DNA from 3 places in the Arthrobacter sp. NicSoilB8 genome. Region 2 is predicted to be linked to each of the others. Evidence: predicted binding sites of a transcription regulator. Region 2 holds the regulator's gene; each other region holds the start of a gene.
The links. The regulator HrcA, encoded in region 2, represses chaperone genes, less so after heat shock. The targets are predictions, from matches to a motif close to TTNGCACTCGNNNNNNNCGAGTGCNAA.
Positions count from the first base shown of each region.

Region 1 (5,676 bases), 1.8 Mb from region 2:
TGGCTGTCGCAGAGGATCAGCAGGTCTTCCCCCGGCACGTGGGCCGTGGCCCGGAACAAGTCCAGCACCGCCATCAGTTCGCCCTGGTTGTTCGTGCCGTGGGGCCACCCGCCGGCCCGCCAGCAGTCGTCATTCACGTACCAGGCCCAGCCGGCCGGGCCGGGATTTCCTAAGGCCGAACCGTCGGCCGCTGCTGTAATCGTCACTGATCTATCCTGCCAGACACCGCCGACACCCGCCGACCCTCCCCGGATCCGTCGCCAAACCACCGCAGCAGCTGACGGAGGCTATCTGGGCCGAGACGTGATTCACCGAGAGGTGCTTAACCGACGACGGCGGCCCCACCCGAAGGTGGGACCGCCGTCGTTGAACGATTAGTTCAGGTGGCTGGAAGCCGGGGGTTTAGAAACCGCCCATGCCGCCCATGCCGCCCATGTCGTCGCCGCCGCCCATGGCCGGGGAGTTCTTCTCCGGCTTGTCGGCCACAACGGCCTCGGTGGTGAGGAACAGTCCGGCGATGGAAGCCGCGTTCTGCAGGGCAGAGCGGGTGACCTTGACCGGGTCGTTGATGCCGGCGGCCAGCAGGTCGACGTACTCGCCGGTGGCGGCGTTGAGGCCGTGGCCTGCGGGCAGGCCGCGGACCTTGTCCACCACGACGCCGGGCTCGAGGCCGGCGTTGAAGGCGATCTGCTTCAGCGGAGCGTCGATGGCAACGCGGACGATGTTCGCGCCCGTTGCCTCGTCACCGGAGAGCTGCAGGTTCGCGAACGCCTTGGCGCCGGCCTGGATCAGGGCAACGCCACCGCCGGCGACGATGCCCTCTTCGACAGCAGCCTTTGCGTTGCGGACAGCGTCCTCAATGCGGTGCTTGCGCTCCTTGAGCTCGACCTCGGTTGCGGCTCCGGCCTTGATGACTGCAACGCCGCCGGCCAGCTTGGCCAGGCGCTCCTGCAGCTTCTCGCGGTCGTAGTCGGAGTCCGAGTTTTCGATCTCGGCGCGGATCTGGGACACGCGGCCGGCGATCTGGTCGGCGTCGCCTGCACCCTCGACGATTGTGGTCTCGTCCTTGGTGACAACAACCTTGCGGGCCTTGCCGAGGAGTTCGAGTCCGGCGGTCTCAAGCTTGAGGCCGACTTCCTCGGAGATGACCTGGCCACCGGTGAGGATGGCGATGTCGGCCAGCTGCGCCTTGCGGCGGTCGCCGAAGCCCGGAGCCTTGACGGCAACGGACTTGAAGGTGCCACGGATCTTGTTGACGATCAGGGTGGCCAGTGCCTCGCCCTCGATGTCCTCGGCAATGATCAGCAGCGGCTTGTTGGACTGCATGACCTTTTCCAGGACAGCAACCAGTTCCTTGACGTTGGAGATCTTGGAGTTGACGATCAGGATGTACGGGTCCTCGAGGACCGTTTCCTGGCGCTCGGCGTCGGTGACGAAGTAGGCGGAGATGTAGCCCTTGTCGAAGCGCATGCCTTCGGTGAGCTCCAGCTCGAGGCCGAACGTGTTCGACTCCTCGACCGTGATGACGCCTTCCTTGCCGACCTTGTCGAGAGCTTCGGCGATCAGGGCGCCGATCTCGTTGTCGCCGGCGGAGATGGACGCGGTGGCGGCGATCTCTTCCTTGGTCTCGATTTCCTTGGCGGAGGCCAGGAGCTCGACGGTGACGGCCTCGACGGCCTTCTCGATGCCGCGCTTGAGGGACAGCGGGTCAGCGCCGGCCGCGACGTTGCGCAGGCCTTCCTTGACCAGGGCCTGTGCCAGCACCGTAGCGGTGGTGGTGCCGTCGCCAGCGACGTCATCCGTCTTCTTGGCAACTTCCTTGACCAGCTCGGCGCCGATCTTCTCGTAAGGATCGTCCAGCTCGATCTCCTTGGCGATGGAAACACCATCGTTGGTGATCGTGGGGGCGCCCCACTTCTTTTCGAGGACGACGTTGCGTCCCCGCGGGCCGAGGGTGACCTTGACGGCGTCGGCGAGGATGTTCAGGCCCCGCTCAAGACCGCGGCGTGCCTCTTCATCAAATGCAATGATCTTGGCCATAACGGCAGTAGTCCTTTCGGGACAGTCGTTAAGAATGAACCTTCGCTGTGGTGCCCGCGACGGACGATCCCTACCCGGCGGCCTCTGTATGCCGCTGGGCCCGGGATCTCACCCCAGCAAGGTGTTTCTTTAGCTCCTGGACCGGCCGCCACCACGTCGCGTCCGGTCGGACCGGGCGTCGTGTTAGCAGTCAGTGCGCTGGAGTGCTAAGTCAATAATTAGCACTCCCCCGGGGAGAGTGCAAGCAGTGCCCGGCCCGAACCGCCCGCCACGCGGGCCCAATACGCTACGAGCGATCAGCCGCCGCTGCTCGTGGCGGCTTCCGTGCCGCTCATCGAGGCCAGGTTGTCCTCGCCGTACGTGTAGACCATGTAGTTCGCCTGGGTGATGTCCCCGCGGGAATCGAAGTTGATCCGTCCGGATTGGCCGTCGTAGTCGGGGCGCCGGCCTGCCCGCAGGGCTTCGACACAGTCTTTGTAGCTCGTGCACGACTGGCTGGCGGGCTGGGCGCCCGGCTGGCCGCCCGCATTTCCGACTGCTCCCGCAGTTCCCCCGGAAACGGAGACGAGGGACGCCGCGATGGAGGTTCCGGCGTCGTCCTCTGCCGCGGCGGCAGCGACGGCGGCGAGGATGACGGCGTCGTACGTTTCGGCGGCGAACATCATGTCTTTCAGACCGGGATCCACGGCAACGAGGTCCGTCTGGAATGCGGCGGAGGGGAACACGCCGGGCTGGACTCCGCGTGCGCCCTCGAGCGCCCGTGCGCCCAGTCCGGAGCCGTACTTGTTGACTGCTCCGTCGCTTAGGACGAGTTTCTTGCCGGCCAGGCCGGCGTTGTTCAGTTCGGCGATGGCACCCTGCGCGTCTTCGCGCGCGACCAGGACCACGGCGTCGGGGTTTGCGGCTTTCACGGAATTGACGGCCTGTTGCGCTGCACCCGGCGTGAACTCCGCGTCCCCCACAGTGTCCAGTCCGGATTGCTTGGCCGCGTCAGCGACGGCAGCTGCGACGTCTTTGCCGTAGTCGCCCTTCTCGTGCAGCACCGCCAGGGTCCTGGCGCCGCCGTCCTTGACGAGTTTGGCAAGGACTGACGCCTGGGCGGTGTCGGCCGCCGAGGTGCGGAAATAGTAGCCGCCGCTCTTGTAGTTGCTCAGCCCGGGGGCGGTGTTTGCCGGCGAGATGATGGCGACTTTGGCGTTTGCCAGCACGTCGACGGCGGCAGGGGCACGGCTGGAATCGGTCGGGCCGATCACAACGTCGGCCTTGGCGGCCACGAGCGCTCTGGCCTGGGCGGCAGTGTCCGTGCTGATGGTTTCCGGCAGGAGCTCCACCGGTTTTCCTTTGTGGCCGCCGGCGGCGTTGATGTCCTTGACAGCAAGCTTGGCCGCCGCGAGCTGCGGGGCGTTGAGAAAATTCTGCTGCCCCGTGTTGTCCAGGATCAGGCCGATGCGCAGGGTGCCGTCACCGCTTGCGTCGGCGCTGGCCACACGGGCACTTCCCGCGGGCCCGAGACAGCCCGTCAAGGCAAGGGCCGCCGCTGTCCCCGCAGCCAGGGCGCGGCCCAGCCGGATCGTTCCTGACGCGTGCCGGGCTGGATCACGCGGGGCTGGGTCCCGCAGGGCGTTCGTGACGGCAGGAAGTGCCACTAGGCGGGCCGGACACTTTCTGCCTGCGGGCCCTTTTCGCCTTCGCCGATTTCGAGCTCCACCCGCTGGCCCTCGTCCAGGGCGCGGTAGCCTTCCCCGATGATCGCGGACCAATGCACGAAGACGTCGTTCTCGGAGCCGTCCACGGTGATGAAGCCGTACCCTTTTTCGGCGTTGAACCATTTGACGGTTCCCAGTGCCATGGCGTCCACACTTTCAGCTAGCTTGTGTGCGGCCCACCTCGATGTGTGCCGCGGACTGCGAAGAGAAATCCGCAGATACTGTACCCACAGCGTCCCTCAGTAATGCCGCCGCCGGGCAGGGCCGCGGGCTAATAGTTATTGAGGCGTAACCGGAATGGCTTACTGGAAGCCGGGTCCGATCACCACGACAAGGGGCATGTTGAACTCGGCGGACTCCACGAGGGTGTCGATGCCGAGGAGCGTGCCCAGAGCCTCCGCGTTGCCCTTCTGCTCGGCGCTGCTGTAGAAGATCACGGACGTCTGCTGCGGGACGCCGCCCCAGTTGCCCGTCTGGCCCAGGACCCAGCCGGCGGAACTGACGGTGCCGCCGACGCGGCCGGCGAGACCGGCAGTGGTGGTCCCGTTGTAGATCGTCACCGGCTGCGTCTTGTCCACGCCGGGGGCGGTGGCGCTGGGGGTCGCAGAGGGCGATGCCTCCGGCGCTGTGCCGGCCGCTTCCGGGCTGGCCAGCGCAGTGCCGGCCGCCTGGGGGCTTGTCTGCGTGGGGCTGGGGCTTGCCGTGCTCGAGGCGGACGCGCTGGCGTCGGCGGTCACGGCGGCGGCCTGCCCGCCGGAAAAACCGAGCTTCGGCAGGATCAGGAAGGCCACCAGGCCGATGGCCAGGGCTACGCAGCCAGCCGCCAGGATGGGCGCCAGGCTCCGGCGGCGCGATTCGGCGACTGCCCGGTGGACACCCTGCCGGGTAGAGGTCTCCGGGACCCGATCAAATTCATCCCGAGCGTATTTGGTCATGGTAAAACGACGTCCTTGCTGAGTTCATACGGGTGCCCGGGGCCGGAAACGGACGCAACAGGACTTGCGCATCCGGCCGCGCGTGACGCGACTTTACGAATCTGTTCCCAGACGGCGGGCAGTGCGGGCACGTTGGCGTGATGTACGTAGTCTACGCAATCTCTTGACCAGCATCGGATCGTGGGCCAGGGCGTCCTCGGTATCTATGAGGGCGTTGAGGATCTGGTAGTAGTGCGTGGCGGAGAGGTCGAACAGCTCGCGGATGGCCTGTTCCTTGGCCCCGGCGTACTTCCACCACTGCCGCTCCAGGGCGAGGATCTGCTGGTCACGGGCGCTCAGCGGAGAATCCGTGGATACCCCGCCCAGGCCGTCGCCGCCTGCAAAAACTCCGGCGGCGTCCCCCGCGGGCACGTACTCTTGCGCTGTTTCGGCCACGACACACTCCTGGTTGATTCCGAAAAAACTGGCTGGATCCGGTAAAAAAGCCAATCCCATGCTACGGCCGAATGACAGGGTTGTCATTCGGCCGTGCGCCTGAGCGGGGGCTGGCGGCGGGGAATCCTGCGGAAGAATAGGACCTGTGTTTGATTCCGATGCCCTGTTCGAGCTTGAGCCCCCGGCCGCTGACAGCGTGAGCTTCGCGGACCTGGCGCGGCGGCCGCTGAACGAATTGGTGGCTCCGGACTGGGCGGAGGCGCTGGCGCCCGTGGAGCCGCAGTTACGGGAAGTCCTTGCGTTCCTGGACGGCGAGGTGGCCGCCGGTCACGAGGTGCTGCCGTCACCGTCCAACATGCTGCGGGCCTTCCGGCAGCCGCTGGCGGGCGTCCGGGTCCTGATCGTGGGCCAGGACCCCTATCCGACGCCGGGGCACGCCGTGGGGCTGTCCTTCGCCGTGGATGGCGCCACCCGGCCGATCCCCCGCAGCCTCGCGAACATGTACAAGGAACTGCAGACCGATCTCGGCTTCCCGCCGCGCGTCCACGGTGACCTCAGCC
Region 1 covers NZ_AP024655.1:879,630-885,305, reverse strand. The annotation lists gene LDO15_RS04030 (ribonuclease HI family protein) at 1-206, opposite strand, end outside; gene groL (chaperonin GroEL) at 403-2,040, opposite strand; gene LDO15_RS04020 (ABC transporter substrate-binding protein) at 2,337-3,527, opposite strand; gene LDO15_RS04015 (cold-shock protein) at 3,686-3,889, opposite strand; gene LDO15_RS04010 (LytR C-terminal domain-containing protein) at 4,049-4,681, opposite strand; gene LDO15_RS04005 (DUF3263 domain-containing protein) at 4,775-5,116, opposite strand; gene LDO15_RS04000 (uracil-DNA glycosylase) at 5,262-5,676, shown strand, end outside.
Region 1: groL (chaperonin GroEL) is a predicted target of HrcA. The motif match lies at 2,224-2,250, and genes of this name have one in related genera.

Region 2 (5,676 bases):
CATCACCGTGGATGTCTCCGCCGATGCCTTCAACAGCAACGTCGATGCGGCCATGGCCGAGCGCGCCGTCCAGCAGCTGATCTACACGGCGACGGCCGCCGCGGCCAGCGCGGGCCTGATCGATTCCGGCCAGCAGGTGCAGGTGGTGGTGCTGGTCGACGGTCACACGGATTACGTGGCCTTCGACCACGTCCGGCTGGGCGCACCAACGTCCCGGAGCGCAGGGATGGTGGCCCCCGTGTGGATCATTGATCCGCAGGAAGGCGCGTCCGTGGCTGACGGCTCGGTCAAGATCAGCGGCCGGAGCACCGTCCAGGGCGGGAAACTGCACTGGGAGATCCTCAAGGTCGACGGCGACAACGCCAAGACCGCCTACCTCAACGGCAACGCCACGGCGTCAGCCGATACCACCCAGTCCGGGTTGTTCACCTTATCCGCGAACCTCGGCCCTGGCCGGTACGAGGTCCGGGTGGCCCAGGTGGACGCGAAGTCGGACAGCGCCAAGGAACTGTTCTTCGACACCCGCGGCTTCACGGTGAAATAACCTGGGCCGCAGCCCTACCAGCCGGTAAACTATGCGGTCAGATTGCCAGTAGCGCGCCGGCTACCAGCGGCCGAGAATGTCGCTGGCCAGCACCGTGGCGGCGGGGCCTGCGGTGGACGAGCGCAGCACATGGTGTCCCAACAGGGCGGTGACCGCTCCTGCGTCGCACAGCCGGGTCACTTCCCGCGGGCTGATGCCGCCTTCCGGACCCACGATCAGCAGCACTTCCCGGGACGCTTCATCGCCGGGCACGGCACTTTCCAGCCAGGATTCGAGCACCTGCCGCAGCGGGCGGACGGCGTCTTCGTGCAGGATGACCGCGAGGTCGGCAGCCGCCACGGCCGCCTGCAGCCCGGCGCCGTCGACGGCGGCACGGACCTCCGGAATCCACGCCCGGCGTGCCTGCTTGGCGGCCGCCGTCACCACCGACTGCCACTTGGCGTGTGCCTTCGCGGCCCGTTCGGCCTTCCACCGCACAATGGACCGCTCCGCCTGCCAGGGGATGACGGCGTCGATGCCCAGCTCGGTGGCTGTTTCGGCCGCAAGTTCATCGCGGTCACCCTTGGCGAGTGCCTGGACCAGGACCAGCCGGATCCCGGGCTGGGGCTCATTGGCCAGCTCCCGGCACTCGACGGTCATCTCGCCGGGGGCGACGGCGGTCACCGTGCCGGTCAGGCGCTTGCCGGCGCCGTCCGCGATGTCCACCGCTTCCCCGACGGCGAGCCGTTTGACGGTGACGGCGTGGCGGGCCTCGGCGCCCTCAAGGACAAAGGCCGAGCCGGGGGCCTGCTGGTCCAGGGTGCCTGGGGCGGTGAAGAAGACCGGGTTACTCACCGCTACAGGTTACCGAGCCGGTCCCGGAGTTTGGCGAAGACCCCGCCGCTGGCCGCAAGCTTTCCCTCCGTAAAGTGTTCGCCGCGCAGCTTGGCCAACTGGCGGAGCAGTTCCTCCTGGTGGTGGTCCAGCTTGCCAGGCGTTTCGACCTGCAGGTGCACTTTGAGGTCACCGCGGCCGTGGCCGCGGAGGTGGGTGACCCCGAGGCCGCGCAGGGTGATGACCTCACCCGACTGGGTACCGGCCTTGACGTCGATCTCCTGCTGCCCGTCGAAGGTGTCGAGGGAAATCTCGGTGCCGAGTGCAGCGGCTGTCATGGGGATGTTGAGGCTCGCGTGCAGGTCGTCGCCGTCGCGGACGTAGGTGGGGTCGTTGTTGACCCGGATCTCCACGTACAGGTCGCCCGCCGGGCCGCCGGCGGGACCGGCCTCGCCCTGGCCGGAGAGCTGGATGCGGGTGCCGGTGGCAACACCGGCCGGGACCTTCACGGTCAGGGAGCGGCGGCTGCGGATCCGGCCCTGGCCGCTGCACTCGTTGCAGGGGTCCTTGATAACCGTGCCGAAGCCCTCGCAGGATCCGCAGGGTGCCGAGGTCATGACCTGGCCCAGGATGGACCGCACGGCGCGCTGGACCTGGCCGCTGCCGCCACAGATGTCGCAGCGGACCGGGTGGCTGCCCTCGCGGCAGCAGGAGCCCTCACATGTGGGGCAGATGACTGCCGTGTCGACCTCTAGCTTCTTGTTGACGCCGAACACGGCGTCGCGGAGGTCGATCCGGACACTGATCAGCGCGTCCTGGCCGCGGCGGACCCGGGATGCCGGGCCGCCCTGGCCGCCGCCTGCGCCGAAGAACGTCTCGAAAATGTCCTGGAAGGCGAAGCCCTGGCCCGAGTAGCTGCCGCCGCCGAAGCCGTTGTCGGTGCCGTTCTCGTTGCCGGTGGTGTCATAGACCCGGCGCTTTTGCGGATCGGAGAGGACCTCGTAGGCATGGGTGACGGCCTTGAACCGGTCCGAGGCATCCTCCCCCGGGTTCACGTCCGGGTGCAGGGTCCGGGCCAGTTTCCGGTAGGCCTTCTTGATCTCCTCCCCCGTTGCATCGCGGGAGACTCCAAGAACGTCATAATGGCTGGTCAAAGTGTGTATCTCTTCCTTTTCGTACTGCCGGTGGGGCACTGCCTGCGAGGGCAAGACGTCATCTTCGGTCCCGGGCCCGTCAAGGCCCCAGGATCCTCGAAAGGTAGCGGGCCACCGCGCGGACGGCGGCCATGGTGGTGGGGTAGTCCATCCGGGTGGGCCCCAGGACGCCGACCTTGGCCGTGGCGTCCGGCCCGTAGGCGGTGGCCACCACGGAGGCCTCGGCGAGGCCGTCGTAGGGGTTTTCCCGGCCGATGCTGACAGTGACGCCGCGCGGGTCCTCCGCCATTTCGCTGAGCAGGCGGAGCATCACCACCTGCTCTTCGAGCGCCTCCAGCACCGGGCCGATGCTGAGCGGGAAGTCCACATTGGAGCGGGCCAGGTTGGCGGTGCCGGCCATGACCATGCGCTCTTCGCGGCTGCTCGTGGCCAGGGCCTCGAGGCCGCGGGCCAGGGCCTGGGCTGCCCCGCGGCGCGCCGGCGGTCCACCGGCGACGACGGCGGGCAGCAGCTGCGGCAGCAGGCTCAGCGGGGTTCCGGACAGGCTCGCCAAGAAACGGCTGCGCAGCTCCGCGAGGGCGTCGTCAGGAAGGTCCTGCCCGACGTCGATCACGCGCTGCTCCACCTTGCCGGTGTCCGCTATCAGCACGATCAGCACCTTCCGGGGCGCCAGCAGGACGAATTCGATGTGCCGCACCCTGGCGCGGCTAAGAAGCGGATACTGTACGACGGCGACCTGGTTGGTCAGCTGGGCGAGGAGCCGCACGGTCCGGTCCAGGACGTCGTCGAGGTCCTCCGAGCCCTCCAGCAGGGCCTGAATGGCCCGGCGCTCGGCCGGGGACAGCGGCTTGACGGCCGAGATCTGGTCGACGAACAGCCGGTAGCCCTTGTCCGTGGGGATTCTGCCGGCACTCGTGTGCGGTGCCGTGATGAGGCCTTCGTCTTCCAGCGCCGCCATGTCGTTGCGGATCGTGGCACTGGAAACTCCGAGATGGTGCCGTTCGACGAGCGCTTTGGAACCAACGGGCTCACGGGAATGGACATAGTCCTCCACGATGGCCCGCAACACTTCGAGTTTGCGCGGTTCGCTCACGCTCCACCTCCAATCGACGGTCACGCAGTCGGTACCGCCCGCAGCGTCCGGTTCGCGTCCACGATGTGGTGCAGGGGCGGTCCGCGACTGGACAGGGGTTAGCACTCGACATGCCTAAGTGCTAACCAGTCTAATATGAGTCGCCGCGTTGTTAGCATTGGATTCGCTCCAGGCGTGGCCCGCGGGATCGAGTTTCCCGTCACGTCGGCGCTGAGACCGTGGCAGCCCGTGCCGTGGCCGCCCCATGCGGTCCGGTTCCGGCTCGCGGAGAGTTCCACTGTCCGTCGTTCATTCCAAGAGCAAAGTAAGCGTGTAGAGATGTCGTACCAGAACTGGGGACCCCAGAACCTGTCCGCCCCCGCCAAGACGCAGCTGCCGGAAGTTCCCGTGGAACGCGGGATGGTTCTCGAGGAGGTCCAGTCCGGCTGGGTGGGCGCCGTGACCCGGGTGGAGAAGTCAGGCGGCATGCACGTGGTGGCGTTGGAGGACCGGCGGGGCAAGTCCCGGTCCTTCCGCCTCGGCTTCGGCTTCCTTTTGGAGGGGCAGCCGATCCGGCTGATGCCTCCGGTCCCGAAGAAGGCCGCTCCCGCCGCCGGTGCCGGCCGCACGGCGTCGGGCTCGGTCCGGGTGGCGGGACAGCGCGCACAGGTGGCCAGGGCCAGCCGCATCTGGGTGGAAGGCAAGCACGACGCCGAGCTCGTCGAGAAGGTCTGGGGCGACGACCTCCGGGTGGAGGGCATCGTCGTCGAACCCCTGCACGGCATTGACGACCTTGCCGCGGCCGTGGCGGAGTTCGGTCCCGGCCCGGGCCGCCGGCTCGGCGTGCTCGTTGACCACCTGGTGCCCGACTCCAAGGAGTCGCGGATCGCCGACGCCGTCATGGCCTCGCCGGGCGCCGCCGGCAACGTGCTCATTGTGGGCCACCCTTACGTGGACGTGTGGCAGGCCATCCGTCCCGCGGTCCTGGGGATCGAGCGATGGCCCGTGATCCCCCGCGGCGTGGACTGGAAGACGGGCATCCTGACGGCGTTCGGCTGGCCTCACTCCACGAAGGAGGACATCGGCCTCGGCTGGCAGAAACTCCTGGGGGCCGTGCACAGCTATGCGGATCTGGAGGCATCCCTGCTCGGCCGGGTGGAAGAGGTCATTGACTTCCTCACCGTGCCGTAGCCTGGTGGCGGCGCGCCCCTGATCTCCATTTAGGCGCCCGAGCAAGTATTCTTGAAACGGCGGCCGCGCCCCCAGCGCAGTCCCGGCTATTCCAGGCACGAACCCCGGCAGCAACGCATCACCGCAATCCAAAGGACTACACCGTGGCAGATAACGCACGCGAACACACGGACAACAAGGCTGGCCATGACCAGCCCCCGTACCATGGCGTTCCGGCAAATGCGCTTCCGCTGACGGCCAGCGAGGACCGGCAGTGGGCCACGCTGGCGCACTTCGGCGGCATCCTGGGCTGCGTGCCCTCGCTGCTGATCTACCTCATCTTCAAGGACCGCGGCCCGTTCACGGCACAGGAATCCAAGGAAGCCCTCAATTTCACACTGCCGCCGACGATCGCCGCGGTGCTCGCCAATCTGCTGGTCTTCATCCCCGTGGTAGGCAACCTCTTTGCCGTGCTCGCCACCGTGATCTGGATCGCCGTGACCTGCTTCTCGGTGGCGGCAGGCATCCACGTCAACCGCGGCCAGCCGCACCGTTACGAGTTCAACCTGCGCTGGATCAAGTAGTCCGGGCCGGATCCAAAGACCCGTCCCCCACAACGTCTCCCAACAGCAGAACCGGCCGCTGCCCGTCAGGGCGTAGCGGCCGGCTCTTTGTGTGTCGTGGGAGGGTGCGGCCCGGGGCATGGTGCCGGGCCCGGGCAGAATGTCCCCGGCTTATTAGTCCGGCAGGATCCTGCGGACCACGGCGTCGGCCAGCAGCCGGCCCTTGAGTGTGAGGACCAGCCGCCCCTTGAAGGCGGCCGCGGGATCCACCAGGCCGTCGGCGATCAGCCCGGCGACGGCGTGCCGGCCCGTGTCGCCCAGGCCGCCGAGGCTCGGGATGTCGAGTCCGGAGTTCAGGCG
Region 2 covers NZ_AP024655.1:2,662,173-2,667,848, forward strand. The annotation lists gene LDO15_RS11995 (Gmad2 immunoglobulin-like domain-containing protein) at 1-544, shown strand, start outside; gene LDO15_RS12000 (16S rRNA (uracil(1498)-N(3))-methyltransferase) at 605-1,378, opposite strand; gene dnaJ (molecular chaperone DnaJ) at 1,381-2,511, opposite strand; gene hrcA (heat-inducible transcriptional repressor HrcA) at 2,591-3,604, opposite strand; gene LDO15_RS12015 (DUF3097 domain-containing protein) at 3,923-4,774, shown strand; gene LDO15_RS12020 (DUF4870 domain-containing protein) at 4,918-5,337, shown strand; gene hemW (radical SAM family heme chaperone HemW) at 5,491-5,676, opposite strand, start outside.

Region 3 (5,676 bases), 930 kb from region 2:
TGCGGCCTCGGCCAGGGCGGCCTGGCGGAGATCCAGTGCGGTGAGAGGCGCCGGCGCTGGTTCCGGGCTAGCTCGGTCCGCTTCGGCGTCGAAGAGCGGGCTTTCCGGCCGCGCACCGGGCCGGTCGGCAGGAACGGTGCGGACCTGTTCCGGCGCTGCGGGCCGCGCGGTACGGTGGTCCGGACCGCCCATGGCGGCCCGGAACGCGGCGTGCATCTTACGCCGCCGGTCGCGGACAGCGAGGCGCCGGAGCAGTGCCACGGCCGCGACGGTGCCGAGCAGGGCGGTCACCGGGAGCCAGCCGGACCCGATGCCGAACAGTCGAAGGCCCGCGGACACGACTCCCGTGAGCAAGGCGAGCAGCCCGGCCAGCGCAACCACCAGCCGCCCCCAGCGGATCCTGAAGGCCGGGGAAGCGGCGGCGATCGGGCTTGCCGCCGGCGTCGGCCGGGGCCCTGCGGTGCCGCCGGCAGGTTCCTCGCGCTGGTTGCTGATCATGGGTTTCTCCTGGTGCGCCGCCATTTTCATAACCTTCCCCGCTTGTGGGTCTGCCGGTTCAATGTCGATGACATCCGCCAGGAATTCTCCTGCAGGCTGCAGCTGGTGGCGCCCGTTCCGGAGAACGTAGGGTGCCACCCACACAATCCAGAGCGCAACAGCAATGACAAGGATCACAGAGCTGCTAAGAGGGAAGTCCACACTCAAAACCGTATGAGGTATATGGGGCGCTGCGCCGCATTGTCAGGGGTGTGTCGCACGCGCGACGCCAATTGGCCGGAGCCGGGGCGTTGTCGCTGGTCAGCCGGTCATCAGGGGCTCAGGCCGGGCGGCTTCGCAACCACCGTGCAAGAAGACCTTCCGGCACTTCCTCCGCCGTGAGCGCAAAGGTGCGGTGGTCTGCCCATTCACCGTTGATGTGCAGGAACCGGGGCCGGAATCCCTCGTCGCGAAACCCGAGTTTCTCCACCACCCGCAGGCTCGGTCCGTTCTCCGGCCGGATGTTGATCTCCATGCGGTGCAGGCCGAGCGTGCCGAAGCAATAATCCGTTGCCATGGCCACCGCTGTGGGGGCGATCCCCCGCCCGGCCCGGTCCTTGTCGACCCAATAGCCAAGAGTCGCCATCATGGCCGATCCCCACACGATCGAGGATACGGTCAGCTGCCCGACCATCACCGGTTTCTCGTGTCCGGGCCGCCATTCGGCGATCACGAAGGGCAGCGCCGTTCCCTGCGCCGCCTGGGACTTCAGCGACCGCACCATCTGCCGGTAATCCGGCAGACCGCCGCCGGGGACCGGGTTTGATGCCTCCCAGGGGGCCAGCCACTCGCAGTTGCGGGACCGAAGCTCGGTCCACTCCTTGCGGTCCCGGTACCGGATCGGGCGCAACACAATATCGCCACTCTCCAGGGTCACCGGCCAGGTGAAACTGCCCCCCACGGGAGTTACTTGGCGAGGCTGGGGGCCAGGGTGGACGCGAAACCGGGCAGCCATTCGCGCAGGCCCGGGCCGAGGTCCTCGCTGTCGCAGGCGAGCTGGACACAGGCCTTGAGGTAGCTGAGCTTGTCGCCGGTGTCGTAGCGGCGGCCCCGGAAGATGACCCCGTAAACGCCGTAGCCCTCTCCGGTGCCGGCCGAAAGTTCCTGCAGCGCGTCCGTGAGCTGGATTTCTCCGCCGCGGCCGGGAGCGGTGCGCTCGAGCACTTCAAAGACAGCCGGGTGCAACACGTAGCGGCCAATCACGGCGAGGTTCGACGGAGCGTCCTCGACGTCGGGCTTCTCCACGAGCTGCTTGATGCGGACGTACTCCTCGCCGCCGATTGCTTCGACGTCGGCGCAGCCGTAGGCGCTGATCTGGGACGGGTCCACCTCGATCAGCGCGACGACCGACCCGCCGGTCTTGGCCTGGACTTCGATCATGGTGCTCAGCAGCTCATCGCGGGCGTCAATGAGGTCATCGCCCAGGAGAACCGCGAACGGCTCGTACCCGACGTGCTGCTTGGCCCGGAGGACAGCGTGGCCGAGGCCCATCGGATCGCCCTGGCGGACGTAGTGGATGTCGCCGAGGTTACTGGCGGCCTGGATGGACTCGAGCTTAGCGGTGTCGCCCTTCGCCTCCAAGGTGGACTCCAGCGCCGGAACGCGGTCAAAGTGGTCCTCCAACGCACGCTTGTTGCGCCCCGTGATCATCAGGATGTCGTTCAGGCCGACATTCACGGCTTCCTCAACGACGTACTGGATGGCCGGTTTGTCAACGACAGGCAGCATTTCCTTGGGCATGGCCTTCGTGGCGGGAAGGAACCTGGTACCAAGGCCCGCGGCGGGGATGACGGCCTTGCGGACGGAAGCGTTGGGTGTATTCACTCGACTAATCTAACGGAGGGACCAATCATTGCGTAATTATTCGCACCGCCCCGCGGGCCCTCTGCCGGTGTGGTGCGGGCTGCACGAGGAGGAGAACGGGCCAGCATGGCGTCAAAAGACGAAATACGCTCCAGCCACAGGGCCAGGCGTGCCGCACTCACGCCGGCCGCACTCGATGCAGCCGCGGGAGGTATCGCCCGCCACGGGCTCCGGTGGGCATCCGGGCTGGCCGGCGGCCGCCCGGCCACTTTCGCCGCATATCTCGGCGTGGGCTCCGAGCCTCCCACGCTGCCGCTGTTGTCGGCCCTGGTCGGGGCCGGGCACCGGGTGCTGCTTCCGGTCTGCGAACCCCATCTGGAACTGAGCTGGGTGTATTGGACGCCGGAGTCCGGGTTTGTCCGCAGCCGCTTCGCCCCCATCCAGGAACCTGTCGGAGAGCGCTACGGCACCTCAGTGATGCGGGACGCTACCGCGATTTTCCTCCCTGCCACAGCCCTGGATTTCTCGGGCAACCGCATCGGGCAAGGCGGCGGCTACTACGACAAGTTCCTCGCGGCATTGGCCGCCCTGACAGCCGCGTCCACTGAGGCGTCCCCGGTAGCGTCCGCCGTGGCATCCCCCGAAGAGTCCAGCTCTGTTGCGTTGCCGACTGCCGCCGTCGTCTACGACACGGAGGTGCTGCCCGCGGGCAGCATTCCCGCCGAGTCGTTTGACCGGAAAGTCGACGCGGCACTGACTCCGGGCGGGATCATCCGGCTCGGCTGAAAGGGGTTCCGGCCGGGGTGATAGAATTAGCACTCAGGCCCTGCGACTGCTAAGGACGGATCCGGTCGGTAGTGATTATCGACAGTGATCCCGCCCCTGCAGCACGGGACCTGCTCGTTTGTCCCAGAGGAGGATTTCCAGTGCCCACGTATGCATACGCCTGCAAGGACTGCAGCCACGCCTTCGAGATTGTGCAGTCGTTCACCGACAGCTCCCTGACGTCCTGCCCCGAGTGCCAGGGCACGCTGCGCAAAAAGTTCAACAGCGTCGGCGTGGTGTTCAAGGGCTCCGGTTTCTACCGGAACGATTCGCGCGACACCAAGGGCAGCACGGTTTCCCCGGCTCCGGCCGCGCCAGCAGCCGCGCCCACGCCGGCGCCCGCAGCCGCAACCGCCAGCTAAAGGGTCAGCCAGAGGGCCGCCTGGGCCAGCCGGGCTACACGTCCGTGCTGTCCGTTGCCCGCATGCCGTTATCCACATACGCGGTTCTGCGTCTGCCGCGCACATGCGTTGCTCCGTAGCGTGGCGGCATGGCACTTTTCCTGAACCCGGCTTCCCCGACTTCGTTCTTGCGCGCATTCGTGCGTGCGTTTTTGTGTCCGCTATTGCTGTTTCGGGGGCTGCAGCCAGCGGTTTCCGGCCGCTGGGCGCGCACCGGGATCCGCACCCCCGGATTTCCTCGCATCACATCGTCCGCGGCCGGCCGCTCCTCCGGAAGCCGGACCGGCCCCGGGAAGCCGCGGCCGCCCCGCAGTCACCCGAGGCAGCGCCGCGTGAGGGGCTGGCTGAACCGGAACCGGCGGCTTCTTGCTGCCCTCCTGCTGTGCATCTCCGTAGGCGTGACGGTTCAGCAGCTTACTCCCGCACCCGCCGCCACCGTCATTGCCTTCGCTGCAGCGGCGGACCTTCCTGCCGGTAAGACCCTGGAATCCGGCGATGTCAGCGAGCTCAGCGTTCCGCCCGATTTAGTGCCATCCGGCAGCCCGGGCAGCGAGGCCGCGTTCGAGGGAAAGCAGCTAGCCACCCCGCTGCGCCGGGGCCAGCTCCTCACTGATGCGCAGGTGCTGGGACCGGGCCTGCTCGCGGGAAGCCCGGCCGGCACTGCAGCCGTACCGCTGAGGATGGCGGATCCGGCGTCCATCCAGCTGGTCTCCCCCGGACAGCTCGTCAACGTGGTGCTGACCGTCGGCAACGGCTTTGAACAATCCGCGGAAAGCCAAGTCCTGGCCGAAGCGGTCCCGGTGCTGTGGACTTCCGTGCAGGGCGGCACGGCTGGGCCGTGGCTCGCCACGGCAGATACCGACGGGCTCATTGTCGTGGCAGCGGCGGCCGACCAGGCACGACGGCTGGCGGGCGCATCCACGCAGGGCAAGCTGTTCTTTGTGCTGGTGGCGGCCGCACCCGGCTGAAAGTCGGGCGAACCCCACGCGCCGTTCGCTGGCGTCAGCCCCGCTACCGACAGAACCCGATCGGCGGCCACCACCGGTGGCCGGCGTCGGAGCCCGATCGGCGGCCGGCGTCAGAGGCCGATCGGTGGCCGGCGTCGGAGCCCGATCGGCGGCCGGCGTCAGAGGCCGATCGGTGGCCGGCGTCGGAGGCCGATCGGTGGCCGGCGTCGGAGTCCGCTCGGCGCCCGCCACCGTCCGAGCCCCGATTGGCGGCCACCACTGTTGACTAGCGCCAGGCCTTCCACCGTCAGAACCCCGTCGGACCCTGCCACTGCAGGATGGCGCGATCCCCCCGGCACGCTCAGAGCCCGCAAGCCATCGGGCTGCGGCCAGACGGTTCAGCCCCAGTGCGGAGGCTTCTGTTCCTGGAGCCAGGCATCATGGTCGTAGTTGTCGGGCTGGTCGCCCCAGCGCCGGGGATCGTCCTCGGCTGCCTTGTTCGGCAGGACGCCTCCCGGGACGGCTGCCGGTTCCGCCGTGCGGCGGGCCGTCTCCTTGGTCCGGTCCTGGTCCGGCCGGTCTGCGGCTGTCCCGTCCGCCTGCAGTCCGGAGTCGCCGCTTCCATCGTTCCCGTTCGCGCCGGCGCCCTGGCTGGTGTGGTCAGCGCCAGTGTTGTCAGCGCCGGTGTTGTCCTGGATGTCGCCGTCCGCACTCATGCCGCCGGCCTCCTCACTGCGTGTCGTACCTGTACTGCCTGTCATGCCGGGCCCCAGATCCGGCTGCTGCACGGTCCCGGGCTGGGACGCAGCACCCGGTGTCCCGGCAGACCGGGGGGACGTGGACTCATGTCCGCGGAATAGCTGGCCCGCGGTTCCGCTGCCACTGAACGCCTGTCCCGCCGGCGCGGCCGCCGCGAACGCGCTGCCTTCCGAGGCCGGTGCATCGCTGTTTGCCAGGTTCTCGAAGTCGTCGTCGAAGAATCCGTGCGATGCCCGAAGCCGGCTGGACACTGCAGGCTTCTCCAGCCCAAGGTAGCCGCCGATCCGGTCGGCACAGGCGGAGGGGTCGGTGAAGACCTCTATGGTCCATAGTGGCATGTAACGCCAGCCAAGGCGCTCGAGGAGCTGGGGCCGGAGCCTGCTGCGTTCACGGACGCTCATCCG
Region 3 covers NZ_AP024655.1:3,594,193-3,599,868, forward strand. The annotation lists gene LDO15_RS16170 (hypothetical protein) at 1-498, opposite strand, end outside; gene LDO15_RS16175 (GNAT family protein) at 818-1,438, opposite strand; gene galU (UTP--glucose-1-phosphate uridylyltransferase GalU) at 1,444-2,361, opposite strand; gene LDO15_RS16185 (5-formyltetrahydrofolate cyclo-ligase) at 2,467-3,126, shown strand; gene LDO15_RS16190 (FmdB family zinc ribbon protein) at 3,267-3,527, shown strand; gene LDO15_RS16195 (RcpC/CpaB family pilus assembly protein) at 3,899-4,534, shown strand; gene LDO15_RS16200 (AAA family ATPase) at 4,912-5,676, opposite strand, start outside.
Region 3: LDO15_RS16190 (FmdB family zinc ribbon protein) is a predicted target of HrcA. The motif match lies at 3,153-3,179, and genes of this name have one in related genera.